3 regions of the Streptomyces thermocarboxydus genome follow, and region 1 is predicted to be linked to each of the others. Evidence: riboswitches for the same ligand, from Rfam matches in the RefSeq annotation. Region 1 holds a riboswitch; each other region holds the start of a gene.

Region 1 (5,422 bases):
CCGCCCCCGACCTGTTCACCTGGGAGTTCGCCACCAACCCCTACCCCGCCTACGCCTGGCTCCGCGAACACGCCCCCGTGCACAAGACCAAGCTCCCCAGCGGCGTGCACGCCTGGCTGGTCACCCGCTACGCCGACGCACGTCACACCCTCGCCGACAACCGCCTGTCGAAGAACCCCGCGCACCACGACGAGCCCGCCCACGCGAAGGGCAAGACCGGCATCCCCGGTGAGCGGCAGGCCGATCTCATGACGCACCTGCTGAACATCGACCCTCCGGACCACACCCGCCTGCGCCGCCTGGTCAGCAAGGCGTTCACCCCCCGCCGGGTGGCGGAGTTCGCACCCCGGGTGCAGGAGCTCACGGACGGCCTGATCGACCGTTTCGCCCGGAGCGGCACCGCCGACCTCATCCACGACTTCGCCTTCCCCCTCCCCATCTACGCCATCTGCGACCTCCTCGGCGTCCCCCGCGAGGACCAGGACGACTTCCGGGACTGGGCGGGCATGATGATCCGTCACGGCGGAGGCCCCCGCGGCGGAGTCGCGCGGTCGGTGAAGAAGATGCGCGGGTACCTCGCCGAACTGATCCACCGCAAGCGCGAGGCGCTGCCCGCCGAGCCCGAACCCGGCGAGGACCTCATCTCGGGTCTGATTCGCGCCTCCGACCACGGCGAGCACCTGACGGAGAACGAGGCCGCCGCGATGGCGTTCATCCTCCTCTTCGCCGGCTTCGAGACGACCGTCAACCTCATCGGCAACGGCACCTACGCCCTGCTCACGCACCCCGAGCAGCGGGAGCGTCTGCAGCGCGCGCTGGCCGAGGGGGACCGCGGGCTGCTGGAGACCGGGGTGGAGGAACTCCTGCGCTACGACGGTCCCGTGGAGCTGGCGACCTGGCGGTTCGCCACGGAGCCTGTCGTCATCGGCGGGCAGCGGATCGAGACCGGCGACCCCGTGCTCGTCGTGCTCGCCGCGGCCGACCGGGACCCGGAGCGGTTCGCCGACCCGGACACCCTGGACCTGGGCCGCCGCGACAACCAGCACCTGGGCTACGGGCACGGGATCCACTACTGCCTGGGCGCCCCGCTCGCGCGCCTGGAGGGACAGACCGCGCTCGCCACGCTCCTGACGCGCCTTCCGGACCTCCGCCTCGCCGCCGATCCGTCCGAACTGCGCTGGCGCGGCGGCCTCATCATGCGGGGGCTGCGCACGCTTCCGGTGGAATTCTCCCCTCCCTGCTGAAGGGGGAGTTCAGGACAGACCTGACCTTCCTGCCCCTCCCCGGGGGCCGGTGTGCGGAAACCTGAAGCATGCTCAACTCTGTGATCTTCATGTGATCTGCACGGCATGAACTTGTGACAAGTGATCGAGTGCCTATACGTTCACCCATCAAGTACGGCGCGCTGCACGCTTTTGCTCGCCCCGTGCCGGTTCTTGTTGCCGAGTGAAAGGCTTCCGCATGCTCTCCGGGAACGGCCGACACCGTCGCCCCCGCCAGGCTCCGGCTCTGCTCGTCGCCGCCGGCGTGACCGGCTCCGCGATCGCGATCCCGCTCCTCGGCGCGGGCGCCGCCAACGCGGCGGACGGTGACACCTGGGACCGGGTCGCGGAGTGCGAGAGCGGCGGCTCCTGGAGCCAGAACACCGGCAACGGCTACTACGGCGGCCTGCAGTTGACCCAGGACGACTGGGAGAACTACGGCGGCCTCGAGTTCGCGCCCAGCGCCGACGCGGCCAGCCGCAATCAGCAGATCACCGTGGCCGAGAGAATCCTCGCCGACCAGGGTGTCGGCAAGTGGCGCGCCTGCGGCCTCCTCACGGGCCTGAACCAGGACACCGCTTCCCCGAACGTCGACCCGGGCGTGCCGACCGACGACGACCGGGACGACTCCCTGCTCGGGCTCGGCGGCACGGGCACTTCGTCCGGTTCCGCGGATTCCGGTGATTCGTCCGCTTCCCCCTCCCCGTCGGCGACGTCCGCTTCATCCGGTTCATCCGGTTCGTCCGGTAAGGCGACGAGTGGCGCGGGCGCCGACGCCTCCCCGTCCGCCTCCGCCACCCCTGAAGGTGACGAGTCGGACAAGTCGGGGCAGCGTACCGGTTCTTCGGCTGTCACCGAGTCCGAGGACAGCGGCTCGGGCCGCCACCGCGGTCCCAGCGCGGAGGAGGGCGCGACGGCCGACGCCGGGACCGCGTCGTCCGGCCGGCACGCCTCGCGCTCCGCGGACACGCCCGCCGGTATCGACGACGACCGCTACACCGTCCAGACCGGCGACAGTCTGGCCTCCATCGCCGACTCCCTTGCCTTGACCGGCGGATGGACGGCCCTCTACGTCGAGAACCAGCAGGTCATCGGCGACGACCCGAACCTCATCCTGCCCGGCCAGCGGCTCCTGGTGGACACCGAAAAGGCCGAATAGCGGTCGGAAACAGGCGGCCGAAGGCACCCCCGCGCGGCGGCAGTTGACGGAGCGATTAGAGCTGAATGTCCGTAATAAGGGCCATGAGAGATAGGTCTCAGAGGCCCTGATCATCTTTGAAATTCCGCCGATCGCGTGCTTACGGTCGTGACCGCTCGCCATCGCGGGCCCCGGCTGCCGCCACGCCGAATCCTGCCAGTGGCAGCACGGGAACAGTCGTCGCGTCATGCGCCGTAGGCAGGAGCGGGGGACCCAGGTAAGTGCCGCGACCGGACGGTTGACGTCCGGTACGGCTCGGGGTGAAGCCGCGTCCCGGGAGGGGCGTGGCCGGGCAACTCAACCGGCCCGAACCCGACAGCTCACCTCGTAGGCGTCGGTGAGGGGATCCAACCATGCTGTTTTCCGGCAAGGGCAAGCACCGTCGTCCGTCCAAGGCCACTCGCGCCATCGCCATCGCCGGTGTCACCGGCGCCGCCGTCGCCGGCCCGCTGATGGCGTCCGGCACCGCCTCCGCGGCCACCGCGTCCGAGTGGGACGCCGTCGCCCAGTGCGAGTCCGGCGGCAACTGGTCCATCAACACCGGCAACGGCTACTACGGCGGTCTGCAGTTCTCCGCCTCCACCTGGGCCGCGTACGGCGGCACCCAGTACGCCGCCACCGCCGACCAGGCCTCCAAGGCCCAGCAGATCGAGATCGCCGAGAAGGTCCTCGCGGGCCAGGGCAAGGGCGCCTGGCCGGTCTGCGGCACGGGTCTGTCCAACGCCTCCTACGACGGCGGCTCCGCCGAGGCGCCCAAGACCGAGGCCCCCAAGACCGAGGCCCCCGCCGAGCGCACCGAGCAGAAGGCATCCCGCTCCGCCGAGCGCCCGGCCGCCCCGGCCGAGGAGAAGGCGGCGAAGAAGACCGTCACCACCCCGACCGGCAAGAAGGTCGAGAAGGGCGACGGCGAGTACAAGGTCGTCAAGGGCGACACCCTCAGCTCCATCGCCGCGGAGCACGACGTCAAGGGCGGCTGGGCGAAGCTGTTCGACCTGAACGACGACATCATCGACGACGCCGACCTGATCTACCCGGGCCAGCAGCTGCACCTGAAGTAAGGGCAGACCGCGAGGTCCCTCCCGTCCCCCCACGGGCTCCCCGCCCCGGTGCGTTCTTCCCCCGTACGCACCGGGGCGGGGTCATGTCCGGATGCATTCCGGTCACGGTTTGCCGAAGAGGCTTTGTTCCGTACGGAAACAATCTACGCTCTGTTCTGTCCATGAGGCGGGCGGCGAGATGGCCGAACGCCCGGAGCCGGTTAGGCTCGGACTCGCAGGGCCCCCGCGGCCCCGCTCACCCGCGTCACATCCCAAGAAGGAGATGCTCGTGCCGTCCATCGACGTCGTCGTAGCCCGGGAAATCCTGGACTCCCGAGGCAACCCCACGGTCGAGGTCGAGGTCGGCCTCGACGACGGCAGCACGGGTCGTGCCGCCGTCCCGTCCGGCGCCTCCACCGGCGCCTTCGAGGCCATCGAACTCCGTGACGGCGACGCCGGCCGTTACCTGGGCAAGGGCGTCGAGAAGGCCGTACTGGCCGTCATCGAGCAGATCGGCCCGGAGCTCGTCGGCTACGACGCCACCGAGCAGCGCCTGATCGACCAGGCGATGTTCGACCTGGACGCCACCGACAACAAGGGCTCGCTCGGCGCCAACGCCATCCTCGGCGTCTCGCTCGCCGTCGCGCACGCCGCCTCCGAGGCCAGCGACCTGCCGCTGTTCCGCTACCTGGGCGGCCCGAACGCGCACCTGCTGCCGGTGCCGATGATGAACATCCTGAACGGCGGCTCGCACGCCGACTCCAACGTGGACATCCAGGAGTTCATGATCGCCCCGATCGGCGCGGAGTCCTTCTCCGAGGCGCTGCGCTGGGGCGCCGAGGTCTACCACACCCTCAAGAAGGTGCTGAAGGGCAAGGGCCTGGCCACCGGCCTGGGCGACGAGGGCGGCTTCGCCCCGAACCTCGGCTCCAACCGCGAGGCCCTGGACCTGATCCTCGAGGCCATCAAGGAAGCCGGCTACACCCCCGGCGAGCAGATCGCCCTGGCCCTGGACGTGGCCGCCTCCGAGTTCTACAAGGACGGCGTCTACACCTTCGAGGGCAAGGAGCGCACGGCCGCCGAGATGACCGAGTACTACGCGGAGCTCGTCGACGCGTACCCGCTCGTGTCCATCGAGGACCCGCTGTTCGAGGACGACTGGGACGGCTGGAAGACCATCACCGACAAGCTCGGCGACAAGGTCCAGCTCGTCGGCGACGACCTGTTCGTCACCAACCCGGAGCGCCTGGCCCGCGGCATCGAGGAGGGCGCCGCCAACGCCCTGCTGGTGAAGGTCAACCAGATCGGCTCGCTCACCGAGACCCTGGACGCCGTCGAGCTGGCCCAGCGCAACGGCTTCAAGTGCATGATGTCCCACCGCTCCGGCGAGACCGAGGACGTCACCATCGCCGACCTCGCCGTCGCCACCAACTGCGGCCAGATCAAGACCGGCGCCCCGGCCCGCTCCGAGCGCGTCGCCAAGTACAACCAGCTGCTGCGCATCGAGGAGATCCTCGACGACGCCGCGGTGTACGCCGGCCGCAGCGCCTTCCCCCGCTTCAAGGGCTGACCTCACCCCCGCAGGAAGCGTCGTACGTACGTCCCCGTACCCGGTCCCGTACCGTGTGCGGGGACGTACGCGCGTATGAGAGCGAACGAGAGGCGGGAACATGGCGGTGAAGGACCGGGACCGTTTCTCCACCGCGACCAGGATCCGGCTGATCGGTGAGCAGACCGCGGCCCGGGTCTACCGCTCGCAGACCAAGAGGCAGGCCCGCCGCTCCCGGCTGACCGGCCGCGCGGCCCTGCTCGCCCTGGTCCTCTGCTCCCTGGTGGTGGCCCTCGCCTACCCGATGCGGCAGTACGTCTCCCAGCGCGCGGAGATCGCCGACCTGCAGAAGGAGCAGGACGAGACCCGCCGCCGG
Region 2 (5,422 bases), 1.5 Mb from region 1:
GCGGGCGGTGAGCGTCCTCACCTCGACGCGGGCCGCGCCGCGCAGCTTCTCGATCTCGCGGAGCTGGGCGCGGACCCGGCCCAGCTCGGCGTGGTGGCGGCTGCCCGCGCGTTCGGCGAGGGCCGCGCCGTCGAGGTAGGCGTCGGGGTCGTCGGACAGCATCAGCCGCAGGGCGGGGTCGAGGCCGCCGGAGCGGTACTGCGCCGCCGCTACGGTCCCCAGGGCCTCCCGGGCCTTGTTGAGCCGTGCCTGGGCGCGGGCCGTCTCGTCCTGGAGGTCGCGCAGCCGCCGCCGTGCCGAATCCGCCTTCTCCTTGACGCCGTTGTACTTCTCGGTGGCGACCTCGGCCTCGCGGTACAGACGGTCCACGTCGGCGCCGGAGGGCGTCGGCCGGGGCGCCGCGTGCCCCGCTCCGTCGAAGCCGGCCGCGGTGGCCGCTCCCGCGAGGACGACGGTGACGGCCGCACGGGCCGTGGTGCCGCCCACCGGACGCTGCCGTGACCTGCGGTGCGCTGCCACCCTCGGTGCCGTCCTTCCCACTGGCGTCCGTCGGGGCCGGACGTCCGTCCGGTGGTCCGGCGGCGGGGTGACAGGGGAGCCGTCCGCCGCCGGACCCTTTCCTCGGCGGTGGTGTCCGGCCGCCGCTCCTGGCCCGAGCGGCGATGCGGAGCCGGTCACCTGGGGCAGGACGCTAGGCCGGGCCGCGCGGCGCGGGATGCGGGTTGTGCGGAAGTGTTGCCCACGGACCGCCGGGTGACCGTAAGTGACCGTTGGGTCGTGCATGGCGCTTCGTTCTCACTCAGAGTGATGACCGATGTGGTGAAGGCGGGAAGGCCGAGGGCGGCGGAATGCTATGGGACGCCCCTGGTTAGGCTCCGGCCTCATGGACGTACTCATCCACCTCTTCGTCGGTCTGCACATCATCGGCATCGCGTCGCTGCTCGGCGGCTTCCTCACCCAGATGAAGGCGATGGGCGCGGGCACCGCCCGCTTCGTCCCGGCGATGCTGCACGGCGCGCTGACGATGCTGGTCACGGGCGTGATCCTCGTGGGCCTCAACCAGGCGCAGGACTACTCCGTGGACAACATCAAGATCGGCGTGAAGCTGGCGCTGCTGGTCGTGATCCTCGGCCTGGTCTACGTGAAGCGGGACGAGGAGAAGGTGGACAAGGGCGTCTTCGGCCTGGTCGGCCTGCTGACCGTGGCGAACATCTTCATCGCGGTGCTCTGGACCTGAGCCGCGACCCCGGAACGCCGGGGCCTGCCCTCGACACGGAACCGCCGACCGAGCCTCTCCGGCCCGGTCGGCGGTTTTCGTATGTGCGCCCTCTGCGTCCTCTGCGCCCTCTGCGCCCGTGCCGTCAGGCCGGCCGGACGACGCTGTGGATCGCGGAGTCGCCGTCGTAGTAGATCGACTCCTCGCGGACGTACGCGCCCGGCTTCGGGGCGTGGATCATCATGCCGTTGCCGATGTAGATGCCCACGTGGGTGACGTCGTCGTAGAAGAAGACCAGGTCGCCGGGCTGCGCCTGGGACACCGGGACGGTGGTGCCGGCGTTCACCTGGTCATAGGTGGTGCGCGGCAGGGAGACGCCGGCGGCCTTCCAGGCGGCCTGGGTCAGCCCAGAGCAGTCGTAGGAGCCGGGGCCGGTCGCGCCCCAGACGTACGGCTTGCCGATCTGCGCGCGGGCGAAGGCGAGGGCCTTCTCGGCCTTGATGCCGTACGACGAGTCGGCGGGCGGGGTCTCGGTCGAGCCGGTGGAGCCGGACCCGGAGCCCTCCGAGGCGCCACCGTCCTGCTGCGCGGCCTCCTCGCGGGCCTGCTCCTGCTCCGCCTGCTGCCGGGCCAGCTCCGCGGCCTTGCGGGCGGCCTCCTCCTGCTTGCGCTTCTCGATCGCGGCGAGCCGCGCCTTCTCCTCGGCGGTCAGCTTCGACAGCAGTTCACGCGCGTCGGCGAGCTTCTTCTGGACGGTGGCCTTGGCCGTCTTCAGGTCGCCCTGCGTCTCGGTGAGCGTTCGGAGGCTCTCGGTGGCCTCCTGCCGCTTCTTCATCGTCTCGGTCTGCTGGGTGACGTAGTCGTCGACCGCCGCCTTCTGGCGGCCGGTCATCCGGTCCAGCACCTGACGCTGGTCGAAGATGTCCTGCGGGGTCTCCGCGAGCAGGAACGTCGCGGTGTCGGGCAGGCCGGCGCCGGTGCGGTACTGGGCGGCCGCGTAGGAGCCCAGCTCGGCGCGCGCCTCGTTCAGCTTCTGCGTGCGCTGCGCCACGTCGTCGAGGAGGGTGTCGACGCGCTTGCGCTGCTTGGTGGTCTTCTCCTTGGCCGCGTTGTACTTCTCGGTCGCCGACTCGGCCTGGCGGTAGAGGTCGCCGACCTTCTTCTCCACCTCCTCCAGGCTCGGCCGGTCCTCGCCGGGAGAGGCGTTGGCCGTCTGGGAGAGCAAGGCCACAGAGGTGAGCGCGGCCGTGGCGAGGGCCGGGGTGCGTATGCCTGCCACGCGCGTGCCGGGGGTGCGCGACTTGCGGTGCGACGCCAAGGGAGGCGACTCCTTCCGGTGCTCCGCCTACCGGGTTAGCTGTCGGGTTCGGGCGGGTGGAAGGGTTGCCCTACGGCCTCTCCGAAGAGTGGGCCGATTCACCCCAAGTCTCGGTGGGTCCCCGGCTCCGGCTGCCCTGGCGGACAGTGACGGACTCGGCGGGGGCCGCGCGGCCCGGCGAGGTTCGCCGGCGGGGGACGAGCGGCCCGGACGGCACGGTAGCCAACTGGTGTGGCCCTTGTGAAGGTTGATGGGTGATATGCCCGATACATTTTCGTGACCTTCTTGTGGATGTCACGCACGGTGAGGCGCTGACCGTGGAGGGTGCCCGCCGCGGCGCCCCGGGGAGGGGCCGGGGATGTTTCCGGGGCGGGCCCGGGTTGTCGGTGGAGCGCCCTAGACTCGGAGAGCGATGAGCAGCCTCTTTGACGACAGCTTCCTGGCGGACCTCCAGGCCCAGCGCGGCCCGGCGGACGACCCCCCGCCGCCGCCCGAGGACGAGCACGCCCCGGAGCCCCTGCCGGACGACCTGTTCGGCGGGAAGTTCGACGTGCCCCCGGAGCGGGACTCCTACTACCGGGACGGCGCCCCGCGCCCGGTGATCGACTCCGCCGCGCTGCTCGAGGGGCTGAACGACAACCAGCGCGCCGCGGTCGTGCACTCCGGCTCCCCGCTGCTCATCGTCGCCGGAGCCGGGTCCGGCAAGACCCGTGTGCTCACCCACCGCATCGCCTACCTGCTCGCCGAGCGGGGCGTCCACCCGGGCCAGATCCTCGCGATCACCTTCACCAACAAGGCCGCGGGCGAGATGAAGGAGCGCGTCGAGCAGCTCGTCGGCCCCCGGGCGAACGCGATGTGGGTGATGACGTTCCACAGCGCGTGCGTCCGCATCCTGCGCCGCGAGTCCAAGAGGCTCGGCTTCACGTCGTCCTTCTCGATCTACGACGCCGCCGACTCCAAGCGTCTGATGGCCCTGGTCTGCCGCGACCTGGACCTCGACCCGAAGCGCTTCCCGCCGAAGTCCTTCAGCGCCAAGATCAGCAACCTGAAGAACGAGCTGATCGACGAGGAGGACTTCGCCGCCCAGGCGACCGACGGCTTCGAGAAGACCCTCGCCCAGGCCTACGCGCTCTACCAGTCCCGCCTGCGCGAGGCTAACGCGCTGGACTTCGACGACCTGATCATGACGACGGTCAACCTGCTCCGCGCCTTCCCCGACGTCGCCGAGCACTACCGCCGCCGCTTCCGGCACGTCCTGGTCGACGAGTACCAGGACACCAACCACGCCCAGTACGCCCTGGTGCGCGAGCTGGTCGGGGGCGCCTCCGAGCCCCACGTCGACGTCCCGCCGGAGGCCGAGGTGCCGCCCGCCGAGCTGTGCGTGGTGGGCGACGCCGACCAGTCCATCTACGCGTTCCGCGGCGCGACCATCCGCAACATCCTCCAGTTCGAGGAGGACTACCCGGACGCGACGACGATCCTGCTGGAGCAGAACTACCGCTCCACGCAGACGATCCTGTCCGCCGCCAACGCCGTGATCGAGCGCAACGAGTCGCGCCGCCCGAAGAACCTGTGGACCAACGCGGGCGAGGGCGCGCGCATCACGGGGTACGTCGCGGACACCGAGCACGACGAGGCGCAGTTCGTCGCCGACGAGATAGACCGCCTCACGGACGCGGGCGAGGCCAAGGCCGGCGACGTCGCCGTCTTCTACCGGACCAACGCCCAGTCCCGTGTGTTCGAGGAGATCTTCATCCGCGTCGGCCTGCCCTACAAGGTCGTCGGCGGCGTGCGCTTCTACGAGCGCAAGGAGGTCCGGGACGTCCTGGCCTACCTGCGGGTGCTGGCCAACCCCGAGGACTCGGTCCCGCTGCGCCGCATCCTCAACGTCCCCAAGCGCGGCATCGGCGACCGCGCCGAGGCCATGATCGACGCGCTCGCCCAGCGGGAGAAGATCAGCTTCCCGCAGGCGCTGCGCCGCGTCGACGAGGCGTACGGCATGGCCGCCCGGTCGGTGAACGCGGTCAAGCGGTTCAATACGCTGATGGAGGACCTGCGTACGGTCGTCGAGTCGGGGGCGGGACCGGCGACGGTCCTCGAGGCCATCCTGGAACGCACCGGCTACCTCGCCGAGCTGCAGGCCTCCACCGACCCGCAGGACGAGACCCGCATCGAGAACCTCCAGGAACTCGCGGCTGTCGCCCTGGAGTTCGAGCAGGAGCGCGGCGAGGGCGAGACCGGCACGCTGGCCGACTTCCTCGAGCAGGTCGCCCTGGTCGCCGACTCCGACCAGATCCCCGACGAGGAGGACGGCGACGGCGTCATCACGCTGATGACCCTGCACACCGCCAAGGGCCTGGAGTTCCCGGTCGTCTTCCTGACCGGTATGGAGGACGGCGTCTTCCCGCACATGCGCGCCCTCGGCCAGACCAAGGAGCTGGAGGAGGAGCGCCGCCTGGCCTACGTCGGCATCACGCGCGCCCGGGAGCGGCTCTACCTCACCCGGTCGGTGATGCGCAGCGCCTGGGGCCAGCCGTCGTACAACCCGCCGTCGCGGTTCCTGGAGGAGATCCCGGCCACGCACGTGGAGTGGAAGCGGACCGGGGCGAGCGGTCCGGTGGCCTCCGGTGCGGTGTCCGGGGTGGCGGCGTCGCTGTCGTCGTCCCGTTCCCGCTCGTCCGCGTCGGGCGCCTCCGGCTTCGCGACCCGGCGCACCTCGGAGAAGCCCGTGGTGTCGCTGGCGGTCGGGGACCGGGTCACCCACGACCAGTTCGGCCTGGGCACGGTCGTCGCGGTGAAGGGCACGGGGGCGAACGCGGAGGCGACGATCGACTTCGGCGACGAGAAGCCCAAGCGGCTGCTGCTGCGGTACGCGCCGGTGGAGAAGC
Region 3 (5,422 bases), 450 kb from region 1:
CAGCCCTCCGTACCCGCCGTACCCCGGCGCAGCTCCCGGCAGCACGCTGCGGCACCCCCACTGGTGGCAGCGCCCGGCGGTCCGCTACGGAGCGGTGGTCACCCTGCTGGCCCTGTCCGGGCTGGTGATCCTGGCGCTGGTGCGGGAGCAGACCGGTACGCAGGGCTTCCTGGTCGGTCTGGGGCTTGCCGTGCTGCCGGTGCCGCTGCTGCTCGCGGCTTTCCGCTGGCTGGGCCGGGTGGAGCCGGGCCCCTGGCGGAACCTGCTGTTCGCCTTCGCCTGGGGCGCGTGCGCGGCGGCACTGATCGCGATCGTGGCGAACAGCTTCGCCACCCGGTGGATAGCGACGACCACCGCCGACCCGGCCGGCGCCGACACCCTGGGCGCGACGGTCATAGCGCCGGTCGTGGAGGAGACTGCGAAGGCGGCGGCGGTGCTGCTGCTCTTCCTGTTCCGCAGACGCGACTTCCACGGGATCCTCGACGGCGTGGTGGCCGCCGGGTTCACCGCGACCGGTTTCGCGTTCACCGAGAACGTCCTCTACCTGGGCAACGCCTTCGGCACCGACCAGCTCACCGGCGGCAGCGGCATCGCCTCGGTCACCGCGGCGACCTTCTTCGTCCGCATCGTCATGTCGCCCTTCGCGCACCCCCTGTTCACCGTGCTCACCGGCATCGGCTTCGGCGCGGCCGCGCTGGCCGCCGACCGGCAGCGGGTGCGGCGCGTGCTCCTCCCCCTCGCCGGGCTGCTGCTCGCGATGGGCATGCACGCCCTGTGGAACGGCTCCGCCACGCTCGGCCAGTTCGGCTTCATCGCGGTGTACGGGGCGTTCATGGTGCCGACGTTCGGGCTGCTGACCTGGCTGGTGGTGTGGACGCGGCAGCGGGAGCTGCGGACCGTGCGCACGGAGCTGCCCGCCTACGCGGTGGCGGGCTGGCTGCGTCCGGCGGAGCCGTTCGCGCTGGGCTCGATGCGGGCGCGGCGTCTCGCCCGGAAGTTCGCCCGCGAGCACGGAGGGAAGCCCGCTGCCCGCACGGTCGCCCAGTACGAGGCGTACGCGACCCAGCTGGCGTTCCTGCGCCACCGGGGCCGCGCGGGGAAGGCGGGGGCGGACTTCGTGACGCGGGAGCGTGAGCTGCTGCTGGAGCTGTGGCACCGGCGCGGGGCGGCCCGCCCGGCCCTTGAGCACGCGGCCCGGCTCACGGCGCCCCCGGTGCCGTACGGCGCGGGCTGGGCGTACGGGCCCATGCCCGCCGCGTGGCCGGCGCAGCCGCCGTATCCGGCGTACGGGGAGAACCCCTACCGGCGCTGAGGCAAGAACCCCCGGACATGCGGAACCGGCAGCCCTGACGTCGGGGGGTCGTCGTCGGGGCTGCCGGCGTTCACGGCGTCGGCGGCCGGTACGCGGCCGCCGGAGTGGTTCAGATGGAGAGGCCCTTGCCCGCCAGCCAGGCGGCCGGGTCGATGCCGCCGGAGCCGGTGTGGACCTCGAGGTGCAGGTGGGCGCCGGTGACGTTGCCGGTCGCGCCGACGCGGCCGATCACGTCCCCGGTGTTGACCTTCTGGCCGACGCTGACGTTGATCGACGACTGGTGGGCGTACCAGATCTCGGTGCCGTCGTCGAGGGTCAGCACCGTCTTGTAGCCGTACGAGCCGTCCCACCCGGCGGAGGTGATCGTGCCGGTGTGGACCGCCTTGATCAGGGTGCCGGTGGGGGCGGCGAAGTCGAGGCCGGTGTGGTGGCCGGAGGACCAGTAGGCGCCGGCCTCACCGAAGGTGGAGGTGATGGTGTACGAGGAGGTCGGCAGCGCGTACTGCTTGGCCAGCTCGGCGAGGCGCTCGGCCTCGGCCTTCTTCGCGGCCTCCTCCTCCGCCTTCTTCCTGGCGGCCTCGGCCTTCTCCTTGGCCTCCTTCTCCGCCTTGGCGGCGGCCTCGGCGGCCTCCTTCTCGGCGGCGGCGAGGGCGGCGGCCTGCGCCTTGCTCTGCGCCTGGCCCTGCTGCTGCTCGACCTGGGCCATGATGCGGGCGCGCAGCGCCTCGCCGGCGTCGGCGGCGCCCTCCTCGGTGCCCGTGTCGGCGGCGGCCATCCTGCCGATGTCGCTGAGGGGGGTGCTGGAGCCCTTCGGTGTTTCCTCGTCGGAGATGAGGGAACCCACGTTGGGCAGGTCGGGCAGGGAGATGGAGACGGGCGGCTTGCCGGTCTGGGCGCTGGCCATGCCGCCGGCGCCGACGGCGGCTATGACGCCGACGCCCAGGACGGTGGAGCTGCGGGCGAGTCCGCCTCCGCGCTGCTTGGCGACGCGGTGCCGGCCACGCACGGGCCGGACGGACTCCGCAGTGGGGTTCCACTCCTCGAAGGGGCCCTCTTCGGCGCCGGGGGCGCCGTAGACGAAGGTGTCGCTCGGCTTGAACGGGGCCTCGGGGGCAGGCGGGTTGGACGCCACGTGGGCGCGCTCCTTTCCTTCCGTCTTCGCCTACCGGGTTAGCTGACGGGTTCGGAGCGGGAAGGTCTCCTACGCGCGTATACGAACCGTGTTTCCACGGCGGTATCCGCCCGATTCACCCCATGGTGGTGGTTCCCCGGTTCCCTTGCGGGATTCGGCGCGTGCGCACGGAGCCGACTTCTGTGACGGCTGGGACGACCGCGCTGCGTTATCGAACGTTAATAGACGCGGGGGCCGGATTCCAAGCCGTTCCTCTTGATCGTTAACGATTTCCGCACGGACTTAAGCGCCATCAGCGGGCGAAAACGGGCGAGTTGACCGGGCCTCTGACGGCCCGTCGAACCTGACGGTGTGTCAGTTGTTATGCGCTGCGGCGCCGTTCACTCACTCTGCGTGAGAAGTAAGGGAGAGGGTGCCGTCAGGGGGAAACACCGAGGGCCGGAACCCTTTCGGATTCCGGCCCTCGGCCTTCAGTAGCGGGGACAGGATTTGAACCTGCGACCTCTGGGTTATGAGCCCAGCGAGCTACCGAGCTGCTCCACCCCGCGTCGGTAAACACAAGTGTACGGCATCCGCGGGGTGCTCCGCACATCCCTTCCCGGTGGGTGCGTTCAGCCGCCCAGCAGATGCGCGTTCGGCGCCTTCGCGCGCTGCTCGAACTCCGGCAGCACCACCACCGTGGCGCCCCCCTCGGCCAGTACGGCGCTGCCGTCGGCGTCCGTCACGAAGGTGTCCGGCTCCCGCCAGGCGGTGACCACCCGGCGCACCCCCGCGTCCAGGATCAGCCGCGCGCAGGGCGCCGGCCGGGACGCGCGGCGGGCGCACGGCTCCAGGCTTGAGTAGACGGTGGCGCCCGCCAGCCGCGGGTCGGTGGGGTCGGCCTTGGCGAGCGCGGCCTCCTCCGCGTGCACCACGGGGTCCTCACCCTCCCGGGAGTGGCCCCGCGCCAGCTCGGTGCCGTCGGCGGCGACCACGACCGCGCCGACGCTGAACGCGGTCTCGGAGGGCGGGCATTGCGCGGCCAGCTCGCAGGCGAGGGCGAGCCAGTGGCGGTCGGCGGCGGACGGCAGGGCGCCAGTGCCGGGCGCGGTGGGCTCGTAGCGCATCAGGACGACGTCGCCGATCGGCCGGGTCTCGAGCAGGCGCAGCCGCCCGCCCTGGTAGGCGCCGGGGCCGAACAGGCGGGGGGCGTCGGGGTCGCCGACGAACAGCGGGGCGAGGACGAGCTGGAGCTCGTCGGCGAGGCCCTCGGTCATCAGCTGCGTGTGGATCCGCCCGCCGCCCTCCACCATCAGCCGCCGCACCCCGCGCACGTCGTGCAGGTGCTCCAGGAGCCGCCGCCAGTCCAGGGCGTCGCCGAGCGGCACGACGTCGGCGGCGATGCCCAGGGCGCGGGCCCGTTCGGCGCCCTTGTCCGTGGTGTAGAGCACCTTCTCGCCACCCGTGTGCCAGAAGCGGGCCGTCGGGTCGAGATCCCCTGAGCCGCTCACCGTGACCTTCAGCGGGTACTCCGGCAGCCCGTCGGCGACCCGGGCGGCGCGGCGCTCGGGCGAGTTGACCAGCAGCCGGGGGTTGTCGGCGCGGATCGTGCCGGCGCCGACCAGGATGGCGTCCACGGACGCCCGTACCTCGTCGACCCGGTCGAAGTCGGCCGGGCTCGACAGCAGCAGCCGCTCGGGGCCGGTGTCGTCCAGGTAGCCGTCGAGGGAGACGGCGGCGGACAGCAGGACGTACGGGTACGGCATCGGCGGGCTCTCCCGGGTGCGGGCGGCGGCGGGACCGCTGCGCGGTCCGTCTCCAGTCTGGCAACCCGTGCGGCCGGGCGCGGAGGTCAGGGCTCGATCAGGCCGACCCGGATCGCGTACCGGGTGAGCTCCAGGCGGTCCTTCAGGCCCAGCTTGGCGAGCAGGTTGGCGCGGTGCCGCTCCACCGTCTTGGGGCTGATCACCAGCATGTCCGCGATCTGCTGCGAGGTGTGGCCCTCGGCGACGAGCTTGAGGATCTGCTCCTCGCGGTCGGTGATCGCCTTCGGGGGCAGGGTCCGGCCCTCCCGCGCGAGGTCGAGGTAGTTGTGGATGAGGGCGTTGACCGCCCCCGGGTAGAGGAACGGCTCGCCCCGCATGGTGGCGTGGCAGGCCTGCACGAGGTCCTGGTCGGCGACCGACTTGAGGACGTAGCCGGAGGCTCCGGCGGCCAGCGCCTCGAAGAAGAACTGCTCGTTGTCGTACATGGTCAGCACGAGGATCCGGGTTTCCGGCAGGGTGCGGGAGAGCTCACGGGCCGCCTGCAGACCGGTCAGGCGCGGCATGGCGATGTCGAGGATGGCCAGGTCGGGGCGGTGCTCACGGGCCAGTTCGAGGGCTTCGGCGCCGTCGGCGGCCTCCGCCACCACGGTCAGGTCCGGTTCGCCGTCCAGGATGAGACGGACCCCCCGGCGGACCAGCGCGTGGTCGTCGGCGAGGAGGATGCGGGTGGGGGAGGCGTCGGTCATGGTTCAGCGTTTCCGGTCGGGGGGCGTCGGTCACGGGGGCGGCGCGTGCGCGGGCGCGGAGCGGCGCACGGCGGCCGGGGTGGTCGAGGGTGCGGACGTGCGCACGGGCCGTACGGGAACGAGGGCGTGCGCGGGGAAGCGCGCGGGGACGGGCACGGCGAGCCTCGCGCCCACCAGCAGCGCCCGCTCCCGCATGCCGCGGATGCCGGCGCCTCGTCGGCGCCGCCGATTCCGCGGCCGTCGTCGCGGACCCGCAGCTCGACCCCGCCGGGCGTGCGGCGCAGGGCCAGCTCGGCCCGGCGCGCCCCCGCGTGCCGCGCGACGTTGGTGAGGCCCTCCTGGGCGACCCGGTAGAGCACCAGCTCCGACTCGCGGTCCAGCTCGGGCAGGCCGGGGTCGAGGCAGTGCTGCACGGTCAGCCCGGGCCCGCCGAACTCGGTGGCGAGCGCCTTGAGGGCGCTGGCCAGGCCCAGCTCGTCCAGCACGC

The links. A riboswitch is a leader RNA that binds a small molecule or an ion and turns the genes downstream of it on or off. The one in region 1 is predicted to bind cyclic di-AMP.
Region 2: another riboswitch for cyclic di-AMP. It lies ahead of AY578_RS20220 (C40 family peptidase); the one in region 1 lies ahead of AY578_RS13255 (LysM peptidoglycan-binding domain-containing protein).
Region 3: another riboswitch for cyclic di-AMP. It lies ahead of AY578_RS15380 (M23 family metallopeptidase); the one in region 1 lies ahead of AY578_RS13255 (LysM peptidoglycan-binding domain-containing protein).

Annotation. Positions count from the first base shown of each region.
Region 1 covers NZ_CP058273.1:2,897,654-2,903,075, reverse strand. Annotated here, with positions in the region: gene AY578_RS13265 (cytochrome P450 family protein) at 1-1,244, shown strand, start outside; gene AY578_RS13260 (LysM peptidoglycan-binding domain-containing protein) at 1,462-2,421, shown strand; cyclic di-AMP (ydaO/yuaA leader) riboswitch at 2,641-2,809, shown strand; gene AY578_RS13255 (LysM peptidoglycan-binding domain-containing protein) at 2,814-3,518, shown strand; gene eno (phosphopyruvate hydratase) at 3,787-5,067, shown strand; gene AY578_RS13245 (FtsB family cell division protein) at 5,168-5,422, shown strand, end outside.
Region 2 covers NZ_CP058273.1:4,359,200-4,364,621, forward strand. Annotated here, with positions in the region: gene AY578_RS20210 (C40 family peptidase) at 1-519, opposite strand, end outside; gene AY578_RS20215 (hypothetical protein) at 884-1,237, shown strand; gene AY578_RS20220 (C40 family peptidase) at 1,362-2,534, opposite strand; cyclic di-AMP (ydaO/yuaA leader) riboswitch at 2,559-2,695, opposite strand; gene pcrA (DNA helicase PcrA) at 2,947-5,422, shown strand, end outside.
Region 3 covers NZ_CP058273.1:3,346,934-3,352,355, forward strand. Annotated here, with positions in the region: gene AY578_RS15375 (PrsW family intramembrane metalloprotease) at 1-1,312, shown strand, start outside; gene AY578_RS15380 (M23 family metallopeptidase) at 1,422-2,444, opposite strand; cyclic di-AMP (ydaO/yuaA leader) riboswitch at 2,457-2,614, opposite strand; tRNA gene AY578_RS15385 (tRNA-Met) at 2,919-2,992, opposite strand; gene AY578_RS15390 (dihydrofolate reductase family protein) at 3,056-4,189, opposite strand; gene AY578_RS15395 (response regulator) at 4,276-4,935, opposite strand; partial or broken gene AY578_RS15400 (HAMP domain-containing sensor histidine kinase) at 4,966-5,422, opposite strand, start outside.